One region of the Moritella sp. 28 genome, then DNA from elsewhere that is predicted to be linked to it. Evidence: predicted binding sites of a transcription regulator. Region 1 holds the regulator's gene; the other holds the start of a gene.
What was found. The regulator FliA, encoded in region 1, starts transcription of late flagellar genes. The targets are predictions, from matches to a motif close to CTAAAGNTNNNNNNNNNNNNGCCGATA.
Positions count from the first base shown of each region.

Region 1 (8,304 bases):
GACAACTATCGCCAAATTAGCGGCAAAATTTGCCATGTTGCATGGCTCAGAGAATGTTGCGTTGATTACTACTGATACATATCGTATTGGTGCTCACGAACAATTGGCGACTTACGGGCGTATTATGGGGTGTGTTGTTAAGGTTGCCCGTGATGAAGCAGAGTTGGCACAATACTTGTATCAGTTAAGAAGTAAACGTTTAGTCTTGATTGATACTGCCGGGATGGGACAGCGTGACAAGCGTTTATCCGAACAGTTAGATACATTAGTTAATAATGAAAAAGTCGTGATTCGTAACTATTTGGTTGTCCCTGCAACTGCGCAGCGTAGGGTTGTACAAGAAACATTAGAGCATTTTCATCATATTCCGTTAGCGGGCTGTATTTTAAGTAAAGTGGATGAAAGTTTAAGCTTAGGTGAGATTTTAAGTGTACTAATACAACATGAACTACCGATTGCATATATAACAAATGGGCAAAGGGTTCCTGAAGATATAGACTCAGCCAATGCACAGCAATTAGTTCGTACTGTATTTAACAGAGATACGCTAGAAGAACAAAACGATACGCATTTTTGGTTAGGCGATGATAAATAGTAATGAATAAAAATATTTTTTTCGATCAAGCAAGTGGTCTAAGACAAATGAGTAATAACAAAAAAGTTAAAGTCATTGCCGTTTCAGGTGGTAAAGGTGGCGTAGGTAAAACTAACGTAACACTGAACATGGCAGTATCACTCGCGGCCCAAGGTAAGCGAGTCATGGTTTTAGATGCCGATCTTGGGTTGGCAAATGTCGATGTTTTACTCGGTTTACGCGTACATAAAAATATTTCTCACGTTATTTCGGGTGAATGTACATTAGATGATATTTTGATTGAAGGTCCGAATGGGATCTTAATCGCACCGGCAACATCTGGTACGCGTTCGATGGTTGAATTATCAGTACAAGAGCACGCGGGTCTAATTCGTGCTTTTGCTGAATTGAAAACACCTATTGATGTATTACTGGTTGATACCGCCGCCGGTATTTCGGACATGGTATTAAGTTTTTGTCGCGCGTCACAAGACATTTTAATGGTGGTTTGCGATGAACCGACATCTATCACGGATGCTTATGCGTTAATTAAGTTATTATCAAAAGAACACGGTGTTCATCGTTTTAAAATTGTGGCCAATATGGTGCGTAGTTTACGTGAAGGCCAAGAATTATTTACTAAATTGACACGTGTAACGGACCGATTTTTAGATGCAACATTAGAGCTTGTTGCTTGTATTCCGTTTGATAACAGTGTTCGTCAAGCCGTTCGTAAACAGAAAGTGGTTGTAGAAGCATTTCCAAAAGCGCCCGCTTCATTGGCGTTTAGAGCGTTAGCAAGTCGAGCTGCAACTTGGCCAGTACCGAATAAAGTCGGCGGTCATTTGGAGTTCTTCATTGAGAACCTGTTTGAAAACAAAGCTAGGGTAGAAGATTGAAGTGAATAAGGCATCCGCTTACAGCAACATCCAGTCGCAACAGAGTCATGCTGTTGAGCAATTCGGTTTTTTAGTAAAACGAATTGCCCATCACTTGCTTCTCCGTTTGCCGCCGAGTGTTCAGTTAGATGATTTAATCCAGTCGGGTATGATTGGATTACTGGATGCTGCGCGCAACTTTGATGGCTCTAAAGGCGCTAGCTTTGAAACTTATGCTGGTATTCGTATCCGCGGCTCAATGATTGATGAAATGAGACGTGGGGATTGGGTCCCAAGATCGGTGCATAAAAATGGCCGTGATATTGCTGCTGCCATTGACCGTATCGAAAAACAAACGGGTACGGATGCAAAAGATACGGATGTTGCTGAAGAATTAGGCGTAAACCTGACTGACTACCATAGTATGTTGATGGATGTTAATAGTGGGCATATATTGGCGGTCGAAGATTTGACCGCGAGTAATGAAGATGCCTATTCAATTTACGAAGGAAAATCAAGCACTCCTTGTGCTGATTTTTCTGAGCTACGTTTTCAGCAAGCATTAGCAAACTGCATTAAAACACTACCCGAAAGAGAAAGCTTAGTCTTATCGCTTTATTACGATGAAGAGTTAAATCTAAGAGAGATCGGGGAAGTACTCAGTGTCAGCGAGTCTCGTGTGAGTCAAATACACAGCCAAGCGATGCATCGAGTGAAAGCGCGCATGCATGCTTGGTTAGATGACTAAGTTTAATTGGTACTATTTATCTAGTACTTGAATATTGAAGTAAGATATTTATGGGATCAGGGACTGTGAATATTGTAATTACTTATTTTGGAGAACAACTTGAAAAAGCAAATTAAAATTCTTATTGTCGATGATTTTTCTACGATGAGACGCATCATTAAAAACTTACTTCGTGATCTTGGTTTTAGCAATACCTATGAGGCGGACGACGGCAACACGGCATTACCTATGCTAAAAAATGGCGATTATGATTTTGTTGTCACTGATTGGAATATGCCTGGTATGCAAGGTATTGATCTACTTAAAGAGATCCGTAAAGACCAAGCGCTATGTCATATCCCAGTACTAATGGTTACGGCTGAAGCGAAGCGTGAACAGATTATTGAAGCTGCTCAATCAGGTGTGAATGGTTACATTATTAAACCATTTACAGCGGCGACACTAAAAGAAAAATTAGAGAAGATCTTCGAACGAATTCAATAAGCAAGGATGCGCATGAGTGAACAACAAGAATCGTTGATTTCATTAGAAGACGCTAAAGAACTGGTGACACTGCTAGAGTGTGGTCAGGTAGAAATGGCAAATGAAATAATTACTAAAATTCAGAATACAAATTCAGATGCACTATTTGAAAAAGTGGGTGTGTTAACACGTCAATTACATGATTCATTAGAAGATTTCCAGTTAGATACACGTATTGAAAGCTTAGCTAACGATGAGTTTCCTGATGCTCGAGAGCGTTTGAATTATGTTATTGAGATGACGGATAAAGCGGCAAACAGAACGATGGATGCAGTTGAATCCTGCTTACCAATTGCTGATAGTTTTAACGACCGCATTCAACAAGTGATGCCAAATTGGAAGAACTTGATGAGTCGTGATTTACAATTGGGTCAATTTAAAGAACTTTGTAAATTATTAGACGATTTTCTTCAAGTTTCAGTATCTGATGCCGATAGTTTAAGACAGTATTTAACTGAAATTCTCATGGCGCAAGATTTTCAAGATTTGACTGGTCAAATGATCCGTCGCGTGATTAATTTAGTACAAGAAGTTGAAGTTAAATTAGTTGAAATGTTGACTATGTTTGGTGAGGCTTCAAAACCACTAAATGTAATGACAGAATCAGTTAAAAGTGAAATAAGTGGCATTGAGGCGGAAGGTCCAATCATGAATGCGAGTGAACGCGTTGATGTACTAGACGGCCAAAATGATGTTGATGATTTATTATCAAGTTTAGGATTTTAAGGGAGATATTGATGAGCTTTGATGTTGATGAAGATATTCTACAGGACTTCCTGATTGAAGCATCTGAAATTCTGGAGCTACTCTCTGAACAACTCGTTGATTTAGAAAAAAGCCCAGAAGACGCTGAGTTACTTAATGCAATTTTTAGGGGCTTTCATACCGTTAAAGGTGGCGCAGGATTTTTAGCATTATCAGAATTGGTTGATATTTGCCATGGTGCAGAAAATGTGTTCGATAGCCTGCGTAATGGCTTAAGAACAGTAACACCAGAGCTCATGGATGTCATTCTTAAATCTTTGGATTGTGTCAATGTGATGTTTGTAGCGATTCAAGAGCGTGAACCATTAATTGCTGCAGATGCGGAATTAATTCATCAACTTCATTTGCTTACCCAACCTGAAGCGACTCCAGCAGCAGTGATAGAAACTGTTGTTGAAGCCCCGAAGGTTGAAGCTCCGAAGGTCGCAGTACCTGCCGTATCAGCAAATAGTTCTGATATCGATGGTATGTCAGAACTTGAATTTGAACAATTGCTTGATGAACTACACGGTAAAGGTACAGCTCCTACAGCAATAAATACTGCTGATTCGAAGCCTACGACTGCAACTGTCGCGACCAGTTCCAATTCAGATTTTACAGATGATGAATTTGAAAAACTACTTGATGATCTGCATGGTGTTGGTCAGCATGCTAGCGCGACGAATATAAAAGCAACGTCAGCGCCTGTTGTTGCTACGCCGGCTGCTAGTAGCGGTGAACTCAATGACGATGATTTTGAAAACTTACTGGATGAATTATACGGTAAGGGTAATGCACCGAGTGCAGCTGCAGCAATCAAGAATGTAGTTAATGTTGCTGATTCTGTGGCAGATATCAAGCCCACGCCTGTTGCACAAACTGCAACTGCGGTTGCTACACCAGTAGAAAAAGTGGCTCCAGCTGCAACAATATCGACTGAAACCGTGGCTGTAAAAGCAGAGAAAAAAGCGAAGCCACAAGTTGATTCAACAGTGCGTGTAGATACTCGGACTCTCGATGAAATAATGAATATGGTCGGTGAGTTAGTCCTTGTCCGTAATCGTTTGGTGAGTTTAGGTATTTCAAGTAATGATGAAGATATGACGAAAGCTGTGTCTAATCTTGATGTTGTTACTGCCGACTTGCAAGGTGCGGTAATGAAAACACGTATGCAGCCAATCAAAAAAGTGTTTGGTCGTTTCCCGCGTGTCGTACGTGATTTAGCGCGTAGTTTATCAAAAGACATTAATCTTGAAATGATTGGTGAAGAAACCGATTTAGATAAAAACTTAGTGGAAGCACTTGCTGATCCACTGGTTCACTTAGTGAGAAACTCGGTGGATCATGGCGTTGAAATGCCAGATGTACGTGAAAAAAATGGCAAGCCGCGACAAGGGAAGATTACCTTATCAGCATCGCAAGAGGGCGATCATATTCGTCTCAAAATTGTAGATGATGGTGCGGGTATGGACCCTGAACGATTAAAAGATATTGCGGTGAACCGTGGTGTACTTGATGCTGATGCCGCAGCAAGGATCTCAGATAACGAAGCATACAACCTTATTTTTGCTCCAGGTTTCTCAACCAAAGATCAGATATCAGACATTTCTGGTCGTGGTGTTGGTATGGATGTGGTTAAGACGGGTATCAGTAAACTTAATGGTACAATCTCGATCGACTCAAAATTGGGTACTGGCACAACGATTGAAATTAAAGTGCCGTTAACACTGGCGATTTTACCAACCTTGATGGTCGAGGTGGGTAAGCAAATCTTTGCTTTACCATTGACGAGTGTGAATGAAATCTTCCACTTGGATTTAAATAAAACCCATGTAGTCGATAACCAATTGACCATTATTGTCAGAGAAAAAGCGATCCCATTATTTTATCTGCAGGATTGGTTAACTAAAATGGACCCACAAGCCACTACGCGTAATAATCGTGGATTAGGGCATGTGGTTATTGTTCAGCTCGGTATTAAGCAAGTTGGCTTTGTTGTCGATAGCCTTATTGGGCAAGAAGAAGTTGTTATTAAAGCGTTAGATAACTTATTGCAAGGCACGCCGGGTATGGCGGGAGCCACAATCACCAGTGATGGTGGTATTGCGCTGATTTTAGATATTCCAAGTCTCTTAAATCATTACGCAAAACGCTAATTTGTTGATGCAGGGGGAAACCCCTGTGTGCTTTTACATTGAAGTAAACACATTGAAGTAGATAGATTAGATGAAAATAAAAGTTTTAGTCGTTGATGATTCCAGTTTTTTCAGACGTAGAGTAAGTGAAATCATTAATGCAGATCCTGAAATGGAAGTGATTGATACTGCTAAAAATGGTGAAGAGGCTATTACTAAAGCGAAGTCTTTACGTCCTGACGTGATCACCATGGATATTGAAATGCCGGTTCTTGATGGTATTTCCGCTGTTAAAGCGATCATGAAAGATACACCTACACCCATTTTAATGTTTTCGTCATTGACACATCAAGGTGCTAAGTCAACGATTGCAGCATTAGAAGCGGGAGCGGCTAACTTCTTACCGAAAAAATTTGAAGATATAGCCAAAGACAAAGCGGAAGCGGTTCGATTACTACAACAAAACATTAAAGAAATTAGTAAACGTAGAAGTTTATTGAGAACACCGCGTATTTCACCAGCGACAGCACCGGCAGCAGTTCGCAGCGCGACAGTCGCAGCTGATAATCGTATTAATACAGCAACGTTACCGCGTAAAAGTGCTGATGCAAGTCGATTACATTCGGTGAATTCGGTGAATTCGGTGAATGTGAGGCATGTTGCTCATGTCGATAACGCGGCAGTTGAAGCTCGAACACCAGTTACTGCAAGCCGTGTAAAAAAACGTGCATCAGGTAAAAAATACAGTTTAATGGCTATCGGTGCTTCGACCGGCGGTCCTGTGGCATTACAAAATGTATTAACGCCTTTGCGCAGTGATTTTCCTCTGCCTATTTTGTTAATTCAACATATGCCTGCTACCTTTACTGCTGCATTTGCTGCACGACTGAATACCTTATGCCAAATTAAAGTAAAAGAAGCTGAGCATGGTGATCGTTTACAGCCTGGGGTTGCCTATTTAGCGCCTGGTGGTAAGCAGGTGCTGATTGAAAGCAAAGCGGGTGGTTTTACTTTAAAAGTAATGGAAAGTCCTGCGGGGATTAATTATAAACCGAGTGTTGATATTTCATTTGGTTCTGCGGCTCAGTCATATCACGATAAAGTATTAGCGATTGTACTCACGGGTATGGGCGCAGATGGACGTGATGGTGCTAAATTACTAAAACAAAAAGGCAGTACGATATGGGCGCAAGATGCACAGTCTTGTGTTGTTTATGGTATGCCACAAGCAATTGTGAACGCTGGTTTAGCTGATGAACAGGTGAATCTGCAACAAATTGCAGAGCGTATTAATATTGAAGTTGGCTGTCGATAACGACATGCAGACAAGGTAGGGTAAAGTTGAAAGTTTGGACTGTTGCTAATCAAAAAGGTGGTGTTGGTAAAACGACAACTGCAATCTCTTTAGCAGGCTTACTGGCAGAACAGGGGCAGCGAGTATTATTGATCGATACGGATCCGCATGCATCATTAACCAGTTATCTAAATTATGATAGTGATGATTTAACTGTCGGATTGTTTGACCTTTTTGTCGCAGCCAAATTGGATGCAGAGCTGGTTCATAATGCGATAATAGAAACGCCTTATAGCGGCATTAATTTATTACCTGCCACAATGTCACTGGCCACGTTAGATAGAACATTAGGGCATCGTGATGGTATGGGACTTATTCTTAAGAATATTATTACTTTAGTTACCGATGATTATGATTTTGTACTTATTGATTGTCCGCCTGTATTGGGTGTGATGATGGTGAATGCACTCGCCAGTTGTGATCGTATTTTAGTGCCAGTACAGACCGAATTCTTAGCATTAAAGGGCTTAGATCGCATGGTGAAAACCTTTGAAATTATGCAGCGTAGTTGTGCTAATAAATTTCAGTATACGGTCATTCCCACCATGTTTGATCGGCGAACTAAAGCATCGTTGATATCGTTACAAACCTTGCAGAACAATTATAGCAGCAATGTTTGGCGAGCTGTGATCCCTGTAGATACACAATTTAGAAATGCTAGCTTAAAACATATGCCGCCATCTATGTATACTCGAAGTAGCCGAGGTGTCGCAGCTTATGCCGCATTACTACAAGATTTACTGATTGAGGCAGAACAGGACCGAATGTATGGATAAGCACGCAAAGCATTCTGCGTTGGATGATTATTTTACATCCATGCTATCTGAGCCTGTTGTTGAAAAAACACAGGATGCTAAGGCTGCTGTAGAACAAACGGTAGTGCTCAAACCCACATTAAAAAAAGAGTTAACAAAAGATCCGCAGAAAGTGTTTGCACCCTTATTTTCTGAAATCGAACCAACGATAAAAAGTGACTTTAAAATACCTGAACCAGATGGTTCGGGGTCATTAAGCGATTTAGATCAGTTGTTAGGCTCTGTCATTGATATTGACTTGGCGGATATTGATTTATCGGTATTAGATAATGTCGATGCGACAGCAATACAGACTGTTCCTGATGTTGCTGTTGATGTTGATGTTGAAACTGAAAGCACTGATACTATGATAACTATCACACCTACAGATATTATCGTTAGTGAAACAGCGCTAATCATTGAGCCTGCAGAAAGTAATACTATCCTAGATAATCATGCGGAAAGTGTGTCAGGATCGGACGTTGAGCGAGTACAGGAATCTGAACCTGTTGAACAATGGAAGAATATTGAGTTAGAAGAGCACTTTCAAGCGCT
Region 1 is NZ_CP056121.1:1,154,354-1,162,657, forward strand. Features, by position in the region: gene flhF (flagellar biosynthesis protein FlhF) at 1-595, shown strand, start outside; gene HWV02_RS05310 (MinD/ParA family protein) at 598-1,473, shown strand; gene HWV02_RS05315 (RNA polymerase sigma factor FliA) at 1,475-2,200, shown strand; gene cheY (chemotaxis response regulator CheY) at 2,300-2,683, shown strand; gene HWV02_RS05325 (protein phosphatase CheZ) at 2,696-3,448, shown strand; gene HWV02_RS05330 (chemotaxis protein CheA) at 3,460-5,622, shown strand; gene HWV02_RS05335 (chemotaxis response regulator protein-glutamate methylesterase) at 5,693-6,916, shown strand; gene HWV02_RS05340 (ParA family protein) at 6,943-7,731, shown strand; gene HWV02_RS05345 (chemotaxis protein CheW) at 7,724-8,304, shown strand, end outside.

Region 2 (8,304 bases), 140 kb from region 1:
TTCAAATCGTCAATTAGTGATTGCCGATGCGCAAACGTTGGCTGCCGGTTTCCGTAATGTTGGTGAGCAGTTAAATAATCAAGCAAGAACAGTAAACAGTGAACTTATAGAGAAACCAGCGTTACTTAACTCTTTGATTAAAGAAGTCGAAGGGTTTAATAAGCAGGTGATGATTGCGGAAAATACCTCACGAGGTGCTTCTGGCACGTTACTTGATCAGCGTGATGTTACGATCGAAGCGCTGGCAAAAGAACTCGACATATCAACGATTGTGAATGACAACAAAAGCGTTTCAATTAATTTGCTGAACGGGCAACCGTTAGTGATGCAAAACAGTGTAAGTCAGTTCCAAGCGGTTGGTGGTGATCCCGATCCCAGCAATATGGAGCTGGTCTTAAAAATTGATAAAAATACCATGCCGCTACAAGATATTGAGCTTGGTGGACGTATTGGCGCATTGATAGAATTCCGCGATAAAACCATTAATTCATCGTTACGAGAGATAGGCCAATTAAGCCTTGGTATTGCTGATGCTGTGAACACTCAAAACAGAATGGGCTTAGACTTGAATGGCAAAATGGGTAAAGAGATATACACAGTACCGTCAACACAAGCAAAACATTATTCAGGTAACTCTAATCCTGCGCATGTGATCACAACTCAACTAATCGCTGGCGAGGGGAGTTCGTTAACAACCAGTCAATATCAAGTATCGATGACCAGCTCGATGAGTTTCGATGTTTATGAAATTAAAAATGGTGAGCGCAGTGCGAATCCGCTGGCGATTAATGGTGCTTACCCAGGACCTGTCGAAGTCACTGATCATGGTTTTGAAATTGATTTTTCTGCAGCTGCGGGTGGCTTTCAAAACGGTGATAAATTTTTAATGAGCCCAACGTTATTTAATCTTAACGATTATGACGTAACACGTTCTCAGCCTGAAGATATTGCGTTAGCCTCGATCTTGCGAGCAAAGACAGGGCCGACTAATACGACAATGAGCCGAATTTCCGTTACGGAGATATCGGATTCAACTCTCTCTTTTACAAATAACGATTTAAATATCACGGCACCACAACAGATCTCGGTGAATAACAGCGGTGATTTTGATATTTATGATGGTAATGGCAGTTATATGGCCACCAGTTCTGGCGCATTGAATGGACAGGATTTATTTGCTAATGCTATTCCACCTTTAAATCCGGGCGTGGGTTATGAAATTAAAATGGATGGTAAACCAAATCCTGGCGAAATTTTCACATTAGCTTACAACCGTGACGCCATTGCAGATAACAGTAATGGTTTAAAACTAGCGGGCTTAGAAAATGACGCCAAATTACGTAAAAATCATAAAAACAATGGTGAAAACCAGATGACGTTTGCGGAGGGTATTTCAACCATGATCTCAACGGTTGGTAATAAAACCCGTGCCGCACGCGTTGATTCAGCTGCAAATGAAGCGAAATTAGTGCAAAGCCGTAATTGGATTGAAAGTGTGTCTGGAGTTAATCTTGATGAAGAGGCTGCAAATATGGTGCGATATGAACAGGCTTACAATGCATCCGCACAAGTGGTGAGTATTTCCCAAAAAATATTCGATACCATTCTGAATGCAGCGAGGTAACTAAGATGCGATTAACCAATAACCAAATATTTTCTCGCTCGATGCAAGACATGTCGCAAACACAAAAGCGCTTGAATACGGCACATTCGCAAGTCACCTCTCAAGAAAAGTTTCGTACTTCGGGTGATGCACCAGCTGAAATAGCGAAATCGAGTTACCTGAATGATGAAATCAAAAAAAATACCCAATACCAAACCAATGGGTTGATGCTGAAAAGTACATTAGGCTTAGAAGAGTCAACACTCAATAACTTACATATTGCGATGGAACGTGGACGGGTGCTTTCGGTTCGTGCGCTTAATGGTTCCGTTGATTCGCAAGATAGATATGCCATTTCGTTAGAAATAGACCAAGTACAAAAAGAAGTATTCAGTTTAGTAAATAGTAAAAATGCCAGTGGCGATTTTATTTTTTCTGGTACTGCGTCGCATCTACAAGCGTATGTCAAAGATGATCAAACGGGAGAATATACTTATCGTGGTAATGAACAAGATAATGATATTCAAATCGCGACCAATGTCTATATTAAGGGGAGCGATAATGGCAAGCGAGTGTTTGAATCTGCCCCAGCTCGGTTAACCGCGAATAGCAGTAATCTTACCGGTAATATCATGACCGTGACGACTGAAGTCGTAGACCAAGGGGAATATGATAATTTCCACGGCAAGAATTATGATCATAGTAACCCAGCAAACAATACCTTTAAGCTTAATGTTATAGCGCCGTTACTTCCCGGTAAAAGTGATACTTTTGAGATCTTAGATAGTACTAATAGTGTGCTTCAAAGTGGTAATTTCACTTCAGAAAAGGGAATTCGTTTTAATGGTGTCAACATTACGGCGCAAGGGGCTTCACCGGGTAGTGTCGATATATCTTTAGAGCCACCGAATAATGTCAATATTTTGAACACACTCGAGTCATTAAAAACGGCACTAACGGATACTTCATTATCAAATACCGAATTTCGAGAGCGGATGGCGGATGCACAAATTGGTATTGAAAATGCTAAAAATTCAGTGATGTCTACTATGTCAACGCTTGGTGGTCGTAATAACACGATTACACGTGTAACAGAGTCAAATGAATCGTTTAAGGTTATTAATCAGGAAGCGATGGCAATTCTTACCGAGGCAGATCTTGCCGCGGCAATGACTGACTTAACGAAAGAGCAAAACATTCTTGAGATGAGTTATAAGTCATTTAATAAAATCAATAACTTAAGTTTATTTAACTCCGTGTCATAGGTTGGCACACAACTTGCTATTTTAAATACATAAATAATTTATAGACTGGAACTTAAGCACGACTTACATAGAATTATGTCGCTGCTTAATCACGTTAAACACAGAGGGAAAACGAATGGCTATATATGTAAACACTAACGTTGCGTCTTTAAACTCACAACGTAATTTAACTAATTCGACGAATGCACTACAAACATCGTTTGAACGTTTATCATCTGGTAAACGAGTTAATTCGGCTGCTGATGATGCTGCGGGATTACAAATTGGTTCTCGTTTGGAAGCGCAAGTAAACGGTTTAAACCAAGGCGCTCGAAATGCCAATGACGGTATTTCAATGGCACAAACTGCTGAAGGTGCGTTAGATGAAACAACGAATATGTTACAACGTATGCGTGTGCTTTCAATCCAATCTGCCAATGGCTCAAACAGTGATGCAGACCGTACTGCACTTAATAAAGAATTTGGTCAGCTACAAAATGAAATTGATCGTGTAGCAAAAGATACAACGTTTGGTGGCGAGACGTTACTTGATTCATCATTTAATAATGACTTTCAAGTTGGTGCTGATGCTAACCAAGTCATCAATGTTAAAATTACTACAAACATGAACTCACTCGGTTTAGGTGTTGGTACTGCTGCGTCTAATGTACTTACTGTGGTGGATGCTCAAAAGGCTATCGAAAGTTTGGACACGGCGATTGCGTCGGTAACAGATATACGAGGTGATCTGGGTGCGAAACAAAACCGTTTCTCATCAACAATTCGTAACTTATCAAATATCTCTGAGAATGTATCGTCATCTAAATCTCGTATTATGGATGCAGACTTTGCTGCTGAATCTGCGAAACTAGCGCAAAATCAAGTTTCTCAGCAAGCTGCAAGCACAATGCTAAGTCAAGCTAATCAGCAATCTCAAGTTGCTATGTCGTTATTAGGCTAAGAGGGGGGCTCCCTCTGGCCCCTTTGGGGCCGCCTAATATATTGCTTTTACCTATATCCTTATCGTTATAGTCCTATTTAAGCGCATAGGTAAAAGTATTTTATCTTCCTACTCTCTACTCTCTTTTATTACATCGAATTTTAATCATTCCGATATTAAATCTTATCTTTAAAATCATTGTTTACTTGTACTGGTAGTGTCATTTTTGTCATCAAAAATATAACTGACATTTATTTGTTGTTGAACATTCGCAACTGGCAATATGACGGCAAAATTTTGTCTTGATGGTTCTTAGGGTTTATTAATTATTAATATACACACGATAAAAAATGAGGGTACAGTTTAATTGTAGTTAAAAACAGTGTGTTATAACTTTGTTTTCATTTTAAATGTATTTGGCATGTTGATTGCTTTATCTAAGATACATAACATTTATTTAATTTGAAACAAGCAAAAAGGAAGATACCGTGGCCTTATATGTAAATACAAATGTAGCATCTTTAAATTCACAACGTAATTTGACGAACTCTACAAATGCGTTACAAACATCATTTGAGCGCCTATCTTCTGGTAAGCGTATTAACTCCGCTGCAGATGATGCGGCAGGACTACAGATTGGTTCTCGCTTAGAGTCTCAAGTTAATGGCTTAAATCAAGCTGCACGTAATGCCAATGATGGCATATCTCTTGCGCAAACAGCGGAAGGTGCACTAGACGAAACCACCAATATGCTACAACGTATGCGAGTATTATCAATTCAGTCTGCGAATGGCTCAAATAGTGCCGCAGACCGTGTTGCACTGGATAATGAATATGGTCAGTTGCAAGAAGAAATTAATCGCGTGGCTGCGGATACAACGTTTGGTGGTATGAATTTATTAAATTCGACGTTTAATCAAGATTTCCAAATTGGTCCCGATGCGAATCAAGTCATTACTGTAAAAATATCGACGAACATGAATGCGCTCGGCTTAGGTATTGGTACTGCGACATCTGATATTTTAAACCCTTTAAATGCGCAAACGGCTATTGATAATCTAGATACCGCAATTGCAACGGTGACGGACATCCGTGGTGATCTGGGTGCCAAGCAAAACCGTTTCTCATCAACGATCCGTAATTTAACTAATATTTCGGAAAATGTGTCTGCGTCTAAGTCACGTATTATGGATGCCGATTTTGCCGCTGAATCAGCAAAACTGGCTCAAAATCAAGTATCGCAACAAGCTGCAAGTACCATGCTTAGCCAAGCGAATCAGCAATCGCAAGTAGCCATGTCATTATTGCAAGGTTAATCGTTGCAAGGCTAATAGCCTATTATTTGGCTCGAAAGGGCCAAAATAATACATTTCTATTCTTGGAAATTTCCTTTTCAATTTTTAATTTACCCCGCCCCCTTTTTTGTAACATTAGATTGAGTTGATTAACAATTATTAAACATTTTTGAGTGGTTGCTGTAATCGGTTGAAATTAAACGGTTAAATGTGGATATCTGTTCAAGTTTAGAACTGAATTGGAAATAAATTAAATAAAAATTAAAAATAACTCTAAAGGATGTATTTTTATTGTCGATAACTTTCATGACGATACAAATAACTGATTATTAATAAGGGCTGTATTTTATATACACAGCAGTCCTTTACAGGATTTCTTTTAGGAGACGAATATGGCTGTTTATGTAAATACCAATGTAGCATCTTTAAATTCACAACGTCATTTAGGTAGTGCTACCAACGAATTACAAACTTCTTTCCAACGTTTATCATCTGGTAAGCGTATCAATAGCGCTGCTGATGATGCTGCTGGTTTACAAATCGGTTCTCGTTTAGAGTCACAAGTCAATGGTTTAAACCAAGCATCTCGAAATGCAAATGACGGTATTTCAATGGCGCAAACCGCGGAAGGTGCGCTAGATGAAACAACGAACATGTTACAACGTATGCGTGTAATTTCAATTCAATCTTCGAATGGTTCAAACTCTCAAGCTGATCGTAATGCATTGCAATCAGAATTCAATGAATTACAAACTGAAATCACGCGTGTATCAACGGATACAACGTTTGGTGGTGAAAAGTTACTTGATGGTAAATTCAATCGTGAGATTCAAGTTGGTGCTGATGCGAACCAAACCATTACACTAAAAATGACAACAAGTATGGATGCGACAGCGTTGGCTGTGGGTAGTACTACAACGAATGTTTCATCTGCTGCAGGCGCACAATCAGCAATTACGGCTCTCGATGCAGCGCTTGAAACTGTAACGGGTACACGTGCTGACCTAGGTGCGAAACAAAACCGTTTTTCATCAACGATTCGTAACATCAGCAATATTTCTGAAAATGTATCAGCGTCTAAATCACGTATTGTTGATACTGATTTTGCTGCTGAATCAGCTAAACTTGCACAAACTCAAGTACAGCAACAGGCGGCAAGTTCGATGTTAAGCCAAGCCAATCAAGCCTCACAAGTAGCGCTATCACTGCTTTAATCGTTTAGGTTTATATTTGCCCTGCACCTTGCAGGGCATTTTGGTCTTTGGGGGTTACCATGTCCATTGATAATAATATGGATCATAAGAGCATTCGTTTTAATCCTGACCCTGTTGTGACAAAAGAACCTGTCATAACGAATCCTGCCGTTTTAATTTCACCAATCGAACAAGTTTTACCGATCGAAAATTCATTATCTGAACCCAAAATAGCGAATGATATAAATTTGGAACAAAAATTGCTTGAAGCAAAGGATACGCTACAAGCTCATTTTGATGTTAATAGTAAGAAGCTAAACTTTAGTGTTCATGGTGATACTGGCCGTATGGTAGTTAAAATTGTTGATCCTGAAAGTGGTGAAACACTGAAAGAACTACCATCAGAAGCTGTTTTAAAGATGGTCGCTAACATTGAACAATTTCAAGACAATATATCAGCTAGTTCAGGTCTCTTATTTGATGAGATGGTTTGATTAATACAGCGAGATAAAATAGTCGGATGTTTAATGCGATAGGCAATTATTTGCCTATCGCATTACTATTGATGAAAATTAAGGATACACATGGCCGGTATTACGATGGCAGGTTCAGGTTCAGGTTTAGATCTGGAAACGATCATTTCAACATTTGTAACTGCTGAAAAAACGCCAAAAGAAACACGCTTAAACAAGAAAGAAACCGACCTTACAACGGAGTTATCTGGTATTGGCACTTTGAAAGCGGGCTTGGCCGACTTTAAGACCATTACTGGCCAATTGGGTAATCTGGACTCTTTTTATCAAAGTAAAACTAATATTAATTATCAAGGCCGAAATGTTGAGCAAACCACTGCCGGTAACGGTGTTGATAGCGCTGCGTTGCCTATTACTATTAAAACGAAAGGTGTGGTACCAAAAGGTGCATTTGATGTTGAAGTGAAACAACTTGCACAGGGTGCGCGATTAGAGTCTGATTTTTTACCTGATCGAGAAACCAAACCTGGGCAGGGCATGCTGTACTTTGACGCAGGTAAAGATACTTTCCAAGTGAATGTTAATATCACAGATACCTTACAAAACATTCAAAAGAAGATTAACGATGCGCCTGACAATTACGGTATTAGTGCCAATGTAATTAGCTCTGATCTGGGGGCTAAAATTGTCTATACCTCAGAAAAAAGCGGTAAAGCAAATGATTTAGCCGTTTTCACCTCAGATTCGAGCTTGAGTATTATTTCATCCAGTATGGGTGGCCACCCTGCTACCGATGCGATTATTACGGTGGATGGAAATACTATAACCAAAGATACTAATGTCTTTAATCATGCGGTATCAGGCGTCACTATTACTGCCAATAGTTTGACTAAACTGAACGAGCCTGCCAATTTTTCAACGTCGACAGACCACGCTGCGGTGCAAGAACTCATTTACGGCTTTGTAGATGGTTATAATACCTTGATGGAGAGTATCAATGTATTGACCCACCCTGAGACGGGTGTCTTGAAGTATGACTCAAGCGCACGAAGTATCAAACAGCAACTGCAGAGTATTACTGGCGGCGTGGTTAATGATGCCAATAAGAAACTAAACACCTTATACGGCGCAGGTATTTCGTTAGAAGAAGGTGGGTTGTTAGCTGTTAATCCGTTTGGTATGCATGGGTCTAAGTCTGGTACCCAACGCTTAAATGATGCAGTAAATAACTCATTAGATGATCTTGGCAAACTTTTTGCAGGGAATAATGGTATTGCGGCACAAGTGAATAGCGTGTTGGAAAACAATTTGGGAAATCGGGGGATGATTTATCAGCAGGAAAATATGCTGAATGATAATTTACGTGGTATTGATGATGATCGCGATAAATTGGACCGCCACATTACATCATTTGAAGATACATTACGGAAGAAATATACCGCTTTAGATAATACGGTGTCACGTTATAATGCGACCGGTGATTATATTCGTAGTGTATTAGGTTAATCATATTATTTTTTGGTATTTAAATAAATCAATAGTTAGGTAAAAAACAT
Region 2 is NZ_CP056121.1:1,017,574-1,025,877, forward strand. Features, by position in the region: gene HWV02_RS04650 (flagellar basal body rod C-terminal domain-containing protein) at 1-1,624, shown strand, start outside; gene flgL (flagellar hook-associated protein FlgL) at 1,630-2,868, shown strand; gene HWV02_RS04660 (flagellin) at 2,984-3,808, shown strand; gene HWV02_RS04665 (flagellin) at 4,276-5,103, shown strand; gene HWV02_RS04670 (flagellin) at 5,475-6,296, shown strand; gene HWV02_RS04675 (flagellar protein FlaG) at 6,356-6,769, shown strand; gene fliD (flagellar filament capping protein FliD) at 6,860-8,254, shown strand; gene fliS (flagellar export chaperone FliS) at 8,303-8,304, shown strand, end outside.
Region 2: the regulator FliA is predicted to act here: its motif matches at 5,356-5,382, upstream of HWV02_RS04670 (flagellin).